Regions from separate parts of the Vibrio sp. PNB23_22_6 genome, predicted to be linked through region 1. Evidence: riboswitches for the same ligand, from Rfam matches in the RefSeq annotation. Region 1 holds a riboswitch; the other holds the start of a gene.
The links. A riboswitch is a leader RNA that binds a small molecule or an ion and turns the genes downstream of it on or off. The one in region 1 is predicted to bind lysine.
Positions count from the first base shown of each region.

Region 1 (8,195 bases):
CATTGGAGCGACATATTAACCCAGACTCTAAACAACTGAGCGCATTTGCAACGAGAGCATGTTAAAAAAAAACAAATCCATTAATTGATTCTAGAACAACCGGTTAGCGCCCAAGCGTATGTTAACTTGATAAATTCTCAAATATGATACAGCTACTCACTTTTGAGACAACCATTTCGCAACTACGCTTTGATTAGAACCAAAAAAGTGGCTAATCATGAAACTACATAAGAGTCGAACCAAAATAATTACGCAAAACATTGATGCCAATCCATTCACCTTGATTGGAAATAGTGCCTGTATCAACGAGCTAAGTAATATATTAAGGAAGTATGCGCAGTGTGATGCAGAGGTTCTTATCCAAGGTGAGACCGGTGTGGGTAAAGGGCTGTGCGCGAGAATCATCCACCAACTATCAAGTCGACGCTCATCACCTTTTGTGGAGGTAAACTGTGGGTGATACCCAGCGGTCTTATCGCCTCGGAGCTATTTGGGCACGAGAAAGGGGCATTTACAGGTGCCATATCAGAACATGTTGGGTATATTCAAAAGGCGCACAAGGGAACGCTATTTTTAGATGAGATGGAGACATGCCTCCTCAACTTCAAATTCATCTTCTGCACTTTCTTGAGAATAAACTGATCCACAAAGTGGGAGCTGATAAGAATATCCATGTGGATTGCCGAGTGATAGTCGCGAGTCACGTAGACCTGAAAAATGAGGTGGTTCAAGGCCAATTTCGAGAAGACCTATTTTATAGGCTCAATATTTTACCGCTAACAATTCCACCGTTAAGAGAACGCGGCAACGACATTCTGATCTTAGCCGAGTATTTTTTGAAAGACCTATCAAAAGGACAGATCAACAACATGTCCAATGAAGTTAAAGCAAAACTACAAAAACACCGATGGCCTGGTAACGTACGCGAACTCCGTAACGTAATTCAAAGGGCAATCGTGATGTGCGAAGATAATACTCTCCTAGTCACAGACTTAGGACTAGACAGTTGCGAGCGGCAATTACTCCCCTCTGTAGAGCAAGTCGACCTCGAATATTTGCTCCATGTAATAGAGGAAAACAAACACAATATAAGTGCAGCTGCGCGGGATTTAGGGATATCCCGAACAACCTTGTATCGCTTAATCAAAAAATACAATCTCAACGTCTGATCCTTTTAAATCGAGTCTGATTGCTACTGTAATACCCATTCGTCCCGTTCGGATATTATGCATACCGACACGTTTAATGCGATACAAAAGGTGCTTTCAATGGGCTGCACGTATCACTTTCAACCTATCTTGATATTGCATAAAAAAACTCCGCCAATTGAGCGGAGTTTTTATTTTAGTTCGCTATATCAAACAATCTAAGCATTCTGACATGATGTCATTTTTGACTTAGACAGCCAGGATAAAATCACACAAACGATAACGAACGTGATCGATGCTGCAATGAAAGAAATTACGGTAGAAGCCGTCATACCAAGCGTAATAAAGCCTACACAGGCAACAAGAGCAACTGACAGAGCATAAGGTAACTGTGTCGCCACGTGATCAATGTGATTACAACGTGCACCTGTAGAAGACAGAATGGTCGTATCAGAAATTGGCGAACAATGGTCACCAAATACCGCACCAGCGAGTACCGAACTCAACATAGGTAGCATAAGTGCGATGTCAGTCGCGCCCGCCATGTCACCTGCGATAGGCAGCATGATGCCAAAGGTACCCCACGACGTACCTGTAGAGAAAGCCATTAGGCCTGACAGCAAGAACAAGATAACCGGTAGCCAATGAGGATCAATATTACCCTGTGCCATCGTTGACAAGTAAGATCCGGTATTCATATCGCTGATAACCAAGCCGATCGTCCAAGCGAAGATAAGGATGAGAATCGCGCCGAACATTGACTTAGCACCAATCCAAAGCGTACGAGTAATCTCAACCATTGGTAAGCCTTGTTTCAATACAGTAAATAGAGCGACTGCAAGACCAAGTAAACTACCGTAAATAAGAGACATACCTACATCAGTGTTCTCAAACGCACCTAACAGCGCAAATTGTTTTCCATCTGCTGCCAGCGCTTGACCACCGGTGTAAAGCATTGAAGCGATCGTCGCCACAATAAGTGTCACGATAGGAAGTACTAGGTCAGATACCTTACCTCTTTCACTTTCGTGAATATCTAGCTCTTCATTAAGATCGTGCGCTTCTTGAATATCGTTCTCTTTATCTTTATCAAAACCACGACCTTGAGACGCTGCAATTTCATGCTCACGCATTTTGCCGATATCTAGACCAAACCACGCCACTGCAAATACCATGAGCAGTGCAAATACAGCGTAAAAGTTCATTGGGATAAGACGAACGTACGCACCAAGTGCTGAGTACTCCGTTACGCCGTGCGATACTAAAATACCACCGATGATCGTGATGATATAAGCCCCCCAACTTGAAGCTGGCATGATCACACACATAGGTGCAGCCGTTGAGTCTAGGATGTACGCGAGTTTAGCGCGTGAAACATAGAAGCGGTCTGTAACTGGACGAGAGATCGCACCAACAGCGAGACTGTTAAAGTAATCGTCGACAAAAATGAATACGCCTAGAAAGGCAGCAAGAAGTTTAGAGCCACGTTTACTTTTTACTCGAGTTTGCGCCCATTCAGCGAAAGCGCGAGTACCACCAGACAGGGTCAACAACGCCGTTGTCATACCTAACAAGATTAGGAAGCCAACAATACTCATATTCCAAGTATTGATACCACCGTCCTCAATAAAAACAGAAGAAACTTGGGCACTGACGTAGCCAGCGGTAGAGCCGATAGACCAGTCGTTAAGTAGAACCGCACCAAGTACGATACCTACACCGAGAGAAACTAAAACGCGTCGAGTCAAAATTGCCAGCGTCAGTGCAACAACAGGCGGTAATAACGAAACGGGAGAATGTGCAAAATCTATTAAATTCATGATCTTCAAAAACCAAAGTTTGGCTAGAGACCTACTGCAGACAAAACACGTTGTATATGACACGTGCTCATGTTGAACTTAGCGACAGGGAAGCGAACACTTCACCCAACCCTACAGTAGCGCTCCATAGTTTAATGTAAATATACTATGGCAGTGTTGTTCCTTTCAGATACAACCCCAGCAAGCAGTTTTGATAGGCTACTTACTTCGGCAATCTTCGCCTTCCACTATTATTCATTGGCATCACCCCAATAATAGCTACTCTTCGAGACTGCACCTCTACGGCAATAACAGACAGTTAACCATCAATTACACAAATCGACAACAAATTATCTGCAATATTGCATCAGGTAACGTCCATTGTACTCATGAAGCCCTCCAATGCAACACATCAAACTAAATTTAGTGGATAAAAAGTTGTCGTAACCGTTTATAAATCAGGAACCAACAAAGGATCAATGTGCACTGCAAGCACTTCAAGGATGATAATTATGAAACTTGACTACTAACTTTCGTCTGAGTTGCTATGAAGTTAAGCCAAAAATAAAAAACCGATACCATCTAATTAGTTGCCTCCTCACCATCAAAAATATTAATGGTAATTTCAATTCAAGCGACAAATAGAGTATCTACAAACCTAAAAGCTTATCGTATCTATAACAAAAAATCGGACTTCAATCTGTATTAAGATAAGCTTTAGTCTATTTAATTTCTCATCTATAATGAAACGATTAAAAATTTCATCAAAATAATAAATTAATATTTGCACATATTGAAAAGATAAAGTTAAATATAAGAACTCTATGCTATATTTCCAGTTTGGCATTTAATTTATCATTTTGATAACGTATGTCGAACCTCTCAACCTATTAATAGGAATCGTTATGTCAGAGCTGACTAAAACACTTCTAAATATCCGTAGCCTTCGTGCATTTTCTCGTGAGCTGACTCTAGAACAATTGGAAGAAGCTCTAGATAAACTCACTATCGTTGTCCAAGAGCGTCAAGAAGCTGAAGAAGCTGACCGCGCAGCACAAGCTGAGCAAGAAGCAAAAATGGCAGCTATCGCAGAGCAAATCGCGAAAGACGGTATCGATGTTGAAGCACTTATTAGTGCACTAGCGGGTGAGACTAAAACTAAGATGAAAGCTAAGCGTGCTCCACGCCCAGCTAAGTACAAATACACCGATACTAACGGTGAAGAGAAAACTTGGACAGGCCAAGGCCGTACGCCTTCTGCAATTCAAGAGCTACTTGATGCCGGCAAATCTCTAGACGACTTCTTAATCTAACTCAACCTTATTTAGGGCGGGTCAAGTGAATGTTTAAAGGCTTCAAATGGAAGCCTTTTTGTTTGCTTATCACTATAAGCAGATAAAAAAATGGCGCATTCAACATGCGCCATTTTTTTTGATATATGAAGTTCTCACTCTAGGAATCGAATTAACGCTCCCAGTATGCTTCTTCTAAACTATCTTCACGCTCAGGCAAACCACGAGATAGACGTGGGGAATGCTGTACTAACACTTCATAACTTGCACGATTCGCGTATTTACATACTTGAGAGAATGAAGAATAAGTTAAATACTCATTACTGTGCTTGCTTGAGTTAGGCACATTTTCTTTATGATACTTATTTGCAGCCATATCATGCAAAACTGCGGACAGTGCCGCATCACCTGCACCATTGGTATTCTTAATTTTCTCTGGACCACCCATGTAAGGCGAAATGTGTGAATAAACTTTAATTGCATTCTCACACGATTCTTTCTTCGCTGGTCGACTAAATTCGTAACGATTGAACTCTGCGATAGAACCTGGAAGAAGTGGCAGTGAAGTTTCGCGCTTTGCACTATCTTCGGTGTAGCCTGCCATGAACAAGCCAACAGGGCCAGCGGTACAAAGTACCATGTCAGCCCAATCTAACGTCTTGTCAGATGCCGCTAGAGGATCAGACTCACCCGTTAGCGCTTCAGCTTCGTCTTCATTCATCGCGACAACAGAAACATGGTCACGAATAAATGCTTGCCAAAAAATCGGATCATCTTGAATTACAAACTTAGTTCCAAGCGTTAACACCACTGGTACATCGTATTTCTTCGCGTATTCAATCGCACGCATGGTTGCTTCCGGCATTGGATCGCCTTCTTTACAACGAACGAGATACGCCGTCAGGACAAGCGCTGATGCACTTTTGAAGATTTTCTCTGGGATGTTATCTGGATGAAGTTGGTTCATTTGACCTTCGCTGATTGCGAAAGTACGTTCACCGTCTTCAGTAATCAGAGCAAAACAACGACCGATTGCCCCTTGTACCCCTTGTAGATAGTTCAGATCCATACGGCTAGAGGTGTTACATAAGTAACGGTAACCATAGCTGCCGATCTTAATGTCCTGGCTCATTACGCCTAGAAGAGTCGAACGGTCATCCGCAAGCACAGAGTAATTATGTAGTGTGTTGCCAATTGTGCCACCCGCATACTCATTAGTAATGAGGTTCTCTTCTTTTAGCTGTTGGTATAGCGCTTCCGCGGTTGCGTCATCAATAACCAACGAGTGTCCTTTACTCAAACCGTACTTTTCAATCACATCCGTTGTAACTTTAGCTTCAATATCAACCAGAGTCTGATCAATACCGATGATGTGGGTGCGCGTCATCTTCTTGCTTTCTTGTGCTTGGCTCACCAATGGATCACGAGCATGAACAGGAAAATAGTGCTTCGATTTGCGTTGTCCAGGAAATTTCATATTGTTAGTCTGAGTAAGGGGATGAAAAGGAGAACGGATTCTATACCGCTAACAATAAAGCAGCAATAAAAGCAATTATAGCAAACGTTTGCCGCCTATTTTTTTCTTTCTTGAGCGCTATTCGCCTTCCATGAAACTCAGGTCAGGAAGCTGATTAAGATGCTCTGTGTAGCGCTTTAGATTAAATTCACCGTCGTTTTTCATCACGTCAAAAACTTCAATCGACATCGCACACGCCATCATCGCTATCGCGTCCTCCCGGGGCGTACCTGTCATCATTAAGCGCATTAGGGTTTCTTTTACTTTTATTGGGTTACCATCTTCTAGTTGATTTTCGATGATTTCGATCAACTCGCCTTCTTGCATAAACTGGTTTTCTTCGGTCATTTAACTTTTCCTCTTGGATTTTTGGCAACTATGCCATATATAGCACTTCTATACTCGTGAAATTGCGAATTGGTGATGCTGTAGCAGAAAAATGCAGCAAAACGAAGTGTGATTTCGATCTCGGATCTGTCACCGGTCTGTGGATTCTGTTAGAATCTGCGTCCCGTTTATTTAAGTGGTGTTTAGTAATGTCTGATAACAGCCAAAAGAAAGTCATCGTCGGAATGTCCGGCGGCGTTGATTCATCTGTTTCTGCGTATCTTCTGAAGCAACAAGGCTACCAAGTGGAAGGCCTGTTCATGAAGAACTGGGAAGAAGATGACAACGAAGAATATTGCACAGCAGCAGAAGATCTTGCCGATGCTCAAGCAGTATGTGACAAGCTGGGCATCCATCTACACACCATCAACTTTGCTGCAGAATACTGGGACAATGTATTTGAGTACTTCCTTGCTGAATACAAAGCAGGCCGTACACCAAACCCAGATATTCTTTGTAACAAAGAAATTAAATTTAAAGCATTCCTGGAGTTCGCTGATGAAGTTCTGGATGCCGATTACATCGCAATGGGTCACTACGTACGTCGTTCTTTCCCTGAGAACGGTGAAAAGCCTCAGATGCTACGTGGTCTAGACGGCAACAAAGACCAGAGCTACTTCCTGTACACACTAAGTCACGAGCAAGTTGCACGTAGCCTATTCCCTGTCGGTGATTTGGAAAAACCAGAAGTACGACGCATCGCAGAAGAGCAAGACCTGATCACAGCGAAAAAGAAAGACTCAACGGGTATTTGTTTCATCGGTGAGCGTAAGTTCACAGAGTTCCTTGGCAAATACCTTCCAGCGCAACCTGGTAATATTGAAACACCAGAAGGTGAAGTGATCGGTCAGCACCAAGGTTTGATGTACCACACGCTTGGTCAGCGTAAAGGGCTTCACATTGGTGGCCGTAAAGGCGGCGGTGGCAATGAAGACCCATGGTTCGTTGGCGAGAAGGATTTGAAACGTAACGTTTTGATTGCGGTACAAGGTAAAGATCACCCAATGCTGAAGTCAGAAGGTCTACTTGCATCACAACTTCACTGGGTAGATCGTGAGCCAATTCGCGATGTTATGAAGTGCACAGTGAAAACACGTTACCGTCAGGAAGATATTCCTTGTACAATCATCCCTATCGATGATGAGAACATTAAAGTGATCTTTGACGAGCCACAAGTTGCTGTCACTCCAGGTCAATCAGCTGTGTTCTACAAAGATGACGTGTGCCTAGGTGGCGGCATCATCGAGCAACGCATTAAATATTCTCAAGCTTAGGAGTCGCTACGTGGCGAATACACTTTATGACCGTACTATTGCTTTCGCTGGCATCTGCCAAGCAGTTGCATTGGTTCAACAAGTTGCGCGAGACGGACATTGTGATCAAGATGCCTTTGAAACGTCAATCAATGCCATATTAAATACGAGCCCGGCAAACACTGTCGGTGTATTCGGTCGTGAAGCCAACCTCAAACTAGGGCTCGAATGCTTGGTAAAAGGGATTGATAGCACGCCATCGGGAAGTGAAGTCACTCGCTATATTATCAGTCTCATGGCATTAGAGCGTAAGTTAACAGGTCGCAACGACGCCATGTCACAACTTGGCGACCGCATCCAGATGGCTCAGCGTCAAACGGAGCATTTTGACTTACTCGACGACCAGATGATCAGCAACCTAGCAAGCATTTACTTGGATGTGGTGAGCCCTATCGGCCCTCGCATTCAAGTAACTGGTACTCCATCCGTGCTGCAGCAAACCTCTAATCAGCACAAAGTCCGTGCGTTGTTGTTATCAGGTATTCGCAGTGCCGTACTTTGGCGCCAAGTGGGTGGCAAACGTCGCCACTTAATTTTCGGCCGTAAAAAGATGGTCGAGCAGGCTCAGATACTTCTTGCTCGAATGTAAGATGGTTCCGAATAAGCAGCAGCTCGCGATTATCGCGAGCTCACTTTTTTGACTAAAACAAATCTCGCGCAAACGATTGCGCAATATTCGTGACAATTGCCATAGTGTTTGGTATAAAGCTCACGAAATTTAGAAACCCAATTCAGGAGAA
Region 1 covers NZ_JBNFXP010000005.1:29,776-37,970, reverse strand. The annotation lists partial or broken gene ACVA54_RS05810 (sigma 54-interacting transcriptional regulator) at 218-938, shown strand; gene ACVA54_RS05805 (helix-turn-helix domain-containing protein) at 960-1,169, shown strand; gene tet(35) (tetracycline efflux Na+/H+ antiporter family transporter Tet(35)) at 1,367-2,968, opposite strand; lysine riboswitch at 3,078-3,258, opposite strand; gene ACVA54_RS05795 (H-NS family histone-like protein) at 3,853-4,260, shown strand; gene ACVA54_RS05790 (inosine/guanosine kinase) at 4,412-5,716, opposite strand; gene ACVA54_RS05785 (hypothetical protein) at 5,834-6,103, opposite strand; gene mnmA (tRNA 2-thiouridine(34) synthase MnmA) at 6,292-7,416, shown strand; gene hflD (high frequency lysogenization protein HflD) at 7,427-8,044, shown strand.

Region 2 (8,195 bases), on a different contig from region 1:
CGTCCCAATTTTTACTATCCCTCTGATTGTGGTACTTGCCTCTCGCACTGGCTGGCTGGCTTCGATCATCGCTATTTTGCTAGTTATTCCATACATGTACCGCTATGCCACTCAAGGGCGTTTTTTACGTTGGCTAGCCGCTTTACTCACCGGGCTCGCCCTTGCAGTCTTCATTATGCATATCGCCTTTCCAAGTGGAGGGGGCTTAGCAAATGAAAAAGTAAACATGGAATCGCCTCGTACTTATACCTTCCCGCAAGCCTTAGATATGGTGATTGAGAAACCATTTACCGGATATGGTTATGGGAAGTTTGAATCTGAATACATACTGTATACGGCTCGGCAGCACGCATTGAATGAGCAATACCCTCCAGGCCTCCCCTCAATGGACCATCCACACAATGAACTGTTTTATTGGGGCGTTGAAGGCGGTTTACTGCCTATTCTTGGCATCTTTTTGGCGATGTCTTTAGTGCTACACCGAATTTATCAGGCGAATCGAGGCACACGTCTGGCACTGCTAGCACTATTCATTCCCATTGTTTTGCATTCACAACTCGAGTACCCGTTCTATCACTCTCTTGTGCACTGGCTGATCTTTATCATTTTGCTTTATTGGGTGGATCAACGAGTCTCACGTTACCGTCAAATAGGCTTTAGTCGCATAACCAAAAGTTTGCTGCGCATTTGTAGTCTATTGTTCCCTATCGTGGTCACTTTCTATATGGTGAGTGCTCTACACACAAACTACGTACTCACCAAGTTTGAAACCACGCGTCCAACCAATCCAGACATTCTCAATCAGGTCTCTAATCCCGTGGTATGGAAAGATCGCTTTGATTGGGATGTGTACAGTACCTTCCTAAATATTGGCTTATATAAGCAAGACCCAACGTTGATTCAGCCATACATTGATTGGTCATTAGAGATCATTAAAGACAAACCACGCCCAGCGTTCTACAACAACCTGATACGAGCGTATCAAGGGCTGGATGAGACAAGTAAGGCAGAGCAAATTCGTGCAGAAGCACAATTCTTATTCCCTAACATTGATTTCAGTGATGTGAATTATCAACCGCCTTATCAGGCTCTTTCAGCCTCACCAACGCCAGCCCCAAGCGCTAAGCAATAAATAAAAAAAGCGAAGGGATAACCTTCGCTTTTCTTTATCCTATGACCAAATCCGTTATTCGATCAACGACTCTTCTAAAGCTCGTAAACACAAGGCGACATTTTCAGGTCGAGCACCATAACCCATCAGACCAATGCGCCATGCTTTGCCAGCCAGTGAGCCAAGACCTGCGCCAATCTCTAGATTATAGATTTCAAGTAAGTGATTACGCACTTTTGCTTCATCAATCCCTTCGGGGACATAAATCGCATTAAGTTGCGGTAGGCGATACGCTTCTTCTACCACAAATTCAAAACCTAGCTTTTGCAAACCAGCTTTGAGCTTCTCATGCATTAACTGGTGACGCGCCCACGCATTTTCTAAACCTTCATTCTTAAGGATCAGTAGAGCTTCATGCAGCGCATACAAACTGTTCACCGGCGCTGTGTGGTGATAGCTGCGTTTGCCTTCTCCACTCCAGTAACCTAATACTAGGCTTTGATCCAAGAACCAGCTTTGAACCGGTGTCGTTCTGGATTGAATCTTCTCTATGGCTGCAGGAGAAAGCGTCACTGGCGATAAGCCAGGAACACAGGACAAGCATTTTTGGCTTCCAGAATACACCGCATCTAACTGCCACTCGTCGACTTTTAGAGGCACACCACCAAGCGAAGTCACGGCATCGACGATCGATAGCAAACCGTATTGCTTCGCAAGCTTACCCAAGACTTGAGCGTCACTTACCGCGCCCGTCGATGTTTCTGCATGAACAAAAGCAAGAATCTTAGCATCAGAGTGCTCCTTTAACGCTTCTTCAACTTTATCGACCGATACAGGCGTTCCCCACTCATCATCGACGACAACGGCCTCACCACCAGCACGAACCACGTTTTCACGCATGCGCTCACCGAAAACACCATTACGGCAGACGATGACTTTGTCACCCTTTTCAATCAGGTTGACGAAACACGTTTCCATGCCCGCACTGCCCGGAGCTGAGACAGCGATAGTGAATTCATTTTCTGTTTGGAAAGCGTATTTAAGCAACTGTTTTAGCTCATCCATCATGGCAATGAAAAGGGGATCTAGGTGACCAACGGTTGGACGGCTAAGCGCCTGTAAAACCTGAGGTGAAATATCAGAGGGACCAGGTCCCATCAAAATACGGTGTGGGGGGATAAAGCTTTGGATCGGCATGTCAGCTCCTTGATTGCAGTCTTTCATCCTGAGCGTTATAAAAGTTCTATTCAAAGGCTGGCTCAGGTATCGAAGTTTTCACCCTAATAGATTTTTCCTCTATCGGCAATTAACCCTAAGTATAGAGGTCAAACCACTGTCACAAATTCGTTAATAAAAACTTTCATAATGGTTGAGATATTGGTTGACAATGTGACAACAAAACCGTTCAATGTTTAAGCTTTATGCAGAAGAGGAGCACTGCCCAGGCAGGTGATTTGTGGAGCCGCAATTCCAATACCAATCACTCAGGGGGAGCAGTGCCGAGGTAAGTCAAAGTTGCAGGATTTGACTTGTCGGTTGACTTGGGTTGAGTCCCATCAACTGTCATCAGTGCCGTATGATGAAGAGCTTCTGAGGGTAAATTTTCAAATTACATTCTAACTACCTCTCTATTTGCTCTGTTCCTTTCCTCACCAAACATTGGATGTATTAGACAACCAATTAATTGTTGTTATTTTTCAGGAAGTCGTGGGAGAACGCAGTGAGCGCATTTAACGTAGCAAAATTCGGTGGAACCAGTGTTGCCAACTTTGAGGCAATGAGCCGTTGCTCCACTATCATAGAAAACAACCCAAATACTCGCCTTGTCGTCAGCAGCGCTTGCTCAGGTGTCACTAATCTATTAGTTGAACTCGCAAATGGTGTTCAAGACCAAGAACATCGTGCGGAAGTACTACAGAAACTAGCAAACATTCACGAATCGATTCTGTCGCAACTTGAAGACGCAACCGAAGCGGCAGCTGAGGTTTATTCGATTCTTGATACCGTCACAAGCTTGGCAGAGGCCACTTCTATCCAAGCAAACACCAAACTGACCGATCATTTGGTCGCTTGTGGCGAATTAATGTCGACTCACATTCTTGCGCAGTTAATGCGTGAGCGTGGTATTAACACCATCCGTTTTGATATTCGCGACGTGTTAAAAACCGATGCTACCTTTGGTCGTGCTGAACCAAATGTCGAAACCATTTCACAACTCGCACAAGAAAAGTTGGTTCCACTATGCCAAGAGTATGTTGTTATCACTCAGGGCTTCATCGGCTCAGATGAAGAAGGTAACACGACAACGCTTGGTCGTGGCGGCAGTGACTACAGCGCAGCATTGATTGCAGAAGGGGTGAAAGCAGCAGGTCTAGAGATTTGGACCGACGTTCCGGGCATCTACACCACAGACCCACGTATCGCCTCAAAAGCAGCGCCAATCCCAGAGATCAGCTTTAGTGAAGCATCAGAGATGGCAAACTTCGGCGCAAAAATCCTGCACCCTTCAACACTGGTTCCGGCACTTCGTCACGACATCCCAGTATTCGTAGGCTCTTCTAAAGAGCCAGAAAAAGGCGGTACATGGATCCGTCATCAAGTGGAAAGCTCACCTTTATTCCGTGCACTTGCTCTGCGCTGTAACCAAACCATGGTGACACTGCGCAGCGCAAACATGTTCCACGCCTACGGCTTCTTAGCGAAGGTATTTGAGATCCTAGCGAAACACAAAATATCTGTCGATCTGATCACCACATCTGAAATCAGTGTATCACTCACCCTTGATCAAACAGACACGTCAGGCGGTGCACCTCAATTACCACAAGCGGCACGCGAGGAACTTGAAGAACTATGTAAAGTAGAAGTGGAACACGACCTATGTCTTGTCGCTCTGATTGGTAACAATATGAGTGAAAGCAAAGGCTACGCGAAGCAAGTGTTTGGCACGTTAGAAGACTTCAACCTACGTATGATCTGTTACGGAGCAAGCCCACATAACCTGTGCTTCCTTGTCCACGAGTCAGTATCACGTCAAGCGATCCAAAAACTGCATACAGAGCTGTTTGAACAGTAAGAACGCTTTAACTCAACGATAAAACTTTAATTCACCAAGAAACAACAAGAGCTACACATCGCAGCCCTTGTTGTTTCTATCTGAGTCGATTAACCGTTAATGTTAGGACCTAACCACTTTTCTGCTTCGATCCTATCCCAACCTTTTCGATCAGCGTAGCTTTGTAGCTGATCCTCTTGGATCTGAGCAATCGCAAAGTAACGAGAATCAGGGTGCGAGAAGTACCAACCCGATACGGACGCTCCTGGGTACATCGCGTAATTTGTTGTCAGTGACATACCAATGTTTTCTTCAACATTCATCAGTTCCCATAGCGGTCCTTTCTCAGTATGCTCAGGGCATGCCGGATAACCCGGAGCTGGTCGAATGCCTTGGTATTTTTCACGAATCAGTTCTTCATTCGACAGCTCTTCATCCGCAGCGTAACCCCAAATCTCTTTACGTACACGCTCATGTAGGTACTCTGCGAACGCTTCTGCAAGACGGTCCGCCACCGCTTGGATCATGATGGCATTGAAATCATCACCTTGCGCTTTGTATTCGTCAGCAAGTTCACGCTCACCAATACCGCCCGTTACTGCAAAGGCACCAATCCAATCATGCTTACCAGACTCTTTCGGTGCAATATAATCAGACAAACAATAGTTGAAGCCTTTTGGTTTCTCTGTCTGCTGACGTAAGTTATGCAGCACTTTAGCAACGTTGGTGCGTGACTCATCTGTGTAAACTTCAATATCATCGCCAACACTAGCCGCAGGAAACAGACCACACATACCTCGTGCTTTCAGTAACCCTTCACGCTCAACGCGATCAAGCAACTCATTTGCATCTTTGTACAGACGCAGTGCTTCTTCGCCCACTTCTACATGGTCAAAGATTGTTGGGAACTTGCCGACTAACGACCAAGTCATGAAGAAAGGCGTCCAGTCGATATACTTACGCAAAGTAGCGACATCAAAATCTTCAAAAATGTGGATGCCTGGTTTAATTGGTACAGGTGGTGTATACGCCTCCCAATCAATCGCAACCTTATTAGCACGTGCGGCTTCTAAGGTGACAGGCTTGGTACGAGGCTTCTTGCGGTTATGTTGGTCACGTACGCGTTCGTAGTCTTCATCCAATTTTTCAACAAAAGCCGGACGGCGTTCATCTGATAGCAGTGATGTACACACACCTACCGCACGAGAAGCGTTATTTACGTATACTACTGGGTGTTTGTAGCTCTGCTCAATCTTAACGGCAGTATGCGCTTTTGATGTGGTCGCACCACCGATCAGAAGTGGAAGTTCAAAATCTAGACGCTCCATCTCTTTTGCGACATGAACCATTTCGTCCAGAGATGGCGTGATCAAGCCAGAAAGGCCAATAATGTCGACATTCTCTTCTTTAGCCACTTTCAGGATCTTTTCACACGGTACCATTACGCCAAGATCGATGATCTCGTAGTTATTACATTGCAGCACCACGCCAACAATGTTCTTACCAATGTCATGAACATCACCTTTAACGGTCGCAAGCAGGATCTTACCGTTGGATGAACCGGCTAGTTTTTCTTTGTTAATGAAGGGCTCAAGGTGAGCAACTGCCTGTTTCATAACACGTGCCGACTTTACTACTTGGGGAAGGAACATCTTGCCTTCTCCAAATAGATCGCCAACCACGTTCATACCATCCATTAAAGGGCCTTCGATCACTTCAAGTGGTTTGGACGCATTAAGGCGAGCTTCTTCAGTATCTTCTACGATGAACTCGGTAATGCCTTTAACCAGCGCATGCTCTAAACGTTTTTCTACCGTCCAGGTACGCCATTCAAGCGCAGAGGCATCATCTTCTTTTCCGACACCTTTATCTGCATACTCAGCAGCAATATCGAGCAGTCGTTCAGTTGAATCATCACGACGGTTTAGCACCACATCCTCGACCGCTTCACGCAGTTTGTCTGGAACATTATCGTAGATTTCTAGCTGACCCGCGTTAACGATACCCATATCCATACCATTTTTAAAACAGTGGTATAGGAACACCGCGTGAATCGCTTCTCGAACGTAGTTATTACCGCGGAAGGAGAAGGAAACGTTAGACACGCCACCAGAGATCATCGCATGTGGTAAATCACGTTTAATATCTGCAACCGCTTCAATGAAGTCAACTGCGTAGTTGTTGTGCTCTTCGATACCCGTCGCAACCGCAAAAATGTTCGGGTCAAAGATAATATCTTCCGGCGGGAAGCCCACTTCATCAACCAAAATGCGATAAGCATTGGTACAGATCTCTAGCTTACGCTCACGCGTTTCTGCCTGACCAACCTCATCAAATGCCATCACGATAACCGCAGCACCATATCGACGAATCAGCTTCGCTTGCTTAACAAACATCTCTTTCCCTTCTTTCAAAGAGATGGAGTTCACGATGCCTTTGCCCTGAATACACTTCAGACCCGCTTCGATCACTTCCCATTTGGAAGAGTCGACCATAATTGGAACTTTGGAAATTTCTGGCTCAGACGCACATAGATTTAGAAAGCGAACCATACTGGCTTCTGCATCCAACATACCTTCATCCATGTTGATATCGATGATCTGAGCGCCGTTCTCAACTTGCTGGCGAGCAACTTCCAGAGCCTCATCGTAGAGCTCTTCTTTGATCAGACGTTTAAAGCGAGCAGAACCGGTAACGTTAGTACGTTCACCCACGTTGATAAACAGCGTCTCATTTTCAATCGTAAGAGGCTCAAGACCGGACAAACGACACGCAACCGTAAGCTCAGGCAAATCACGAGGTTTCACACCTTCAACTGCCATTGCCATATGGCGAATGTGCTCTGGCGTCGTACCGCAACAGCCACCAATCAGGTTCAAGAAGCCACTTTCCGCCCACTCTTTAACATGAATCGCCATATCTTCTGGCGAGAGGTCATACTCACCAAAAGCGTTTGGTAGACCAGCATTAGGGTGTGCTGAGATAAAAGATTCAGAAATGCGAGAAAGGTCCTCTACGTAAGGGCGCAATTCATCAGGGCCAAGCGCACAATTCAAGCCAAATGAAAGCGGGTTTACATGACGCAGAGAGTTATAGAACGCTTCTGTCGTTTGACCGGAAAGCGTGCGACCAGACGCATCGGTAATGGTGCCGGAGATCATGACTGGTAACTCAACACCTAGTTCTTCAAAGACACTGTCTACCGCAAAGGCACACGCTTTCGCATTGAGTGTATCAAAGATAGTTTCAATCAGAATAAGATCAGAACCACCTTTAATCAGCGCACGAGTTGATCCGGAGTAAGCTTCAACGAGTTCATCGAAAGAAACATTACGGTAGCCCGGATCGTTTACATCCGGAGAGATCGAACAAGTACGGTTTGTCGGACCAAGAACACCGGCAACATAACGGGGACGACTAGGCGTCTTTGTTGTCCATTCATCGGCGACCTCACGAGCAAGCTTAGCCGCGGCGAAGTTAATCTCCTCACTCAGGCTTTCCATCTCGTAGTCAGCCATTGCAATAGAGGTTGCATTAAAAGTATTTGTTTCGAGAATGTCAGCACCCGCTTCGAGGTATGCGCTATGAATATCCTTAATCAATTGAGGCTGAGTAAGCACTAACAAGTCGTTATTACCTTTTAGGTCACAATGCCAATCTGCAAAACGCAAACCTCGATAGTCTTGCTCTTCAAGTTTGTAACCCTGAATCATGGTACCCATACCACCATCAATCAGCAAAATACGTTGTTTCAATTGAGCTTCTATCTGCTCTCTTACATTACTTCCCACAGTACAGCCTCATTCCTTTAATTATCTTCTCATCCTATCACACAAACAAAAGGAGTCTAGACGTCTAAAAATAGAATTAGTGATTATTTAGCGTCCATTTCAAGTTACAAAGAAATCACGAAAAAATGTTTGCTATTTAGCCAACATAGGCCGAGAATTTCCATTCATAAAAAGTTACAAATAGAGGGCTCTATGTCGGTCTATCATACTTTATGTTTCCTATCTGCCGCAGCAATTCTAA
Region 2 covers NZ_JBNFXP010000019.1:76,891-85,085, forward strand. The annotation lists gene ACVA54_RS14855 (PglL family O-oligosaccharyltransferase) at 1-1,132, shown strand, start outside; gene ACVA54_RS14860 (pyridoxal-phosphate-dependent aminotransferase family protein) at 1,187-2,308, opposite strand; lysine riboswitch at 2,531-2,709, shown strand; gene lysC (lysine-sensitive aspartokinase 3) at 2,832-4,184, shown strand; gene metH (methionine synthase) at 4,274-7,954, opposite strand; gene ACVA54_RS14875 (cation:proton antiporter) at 8,147-8,195, shown strand, end outside.
Region 2: it holds a riboswitch for lysine, as region 1 does, so the genes downstream of both, lysC (lysine-sensitive aspartokinase 3) here and tet(35) (tetracycline efflux Na+/H+ antiporter family transporter Tet(35)) in region 1, are expected to answer to the same signal.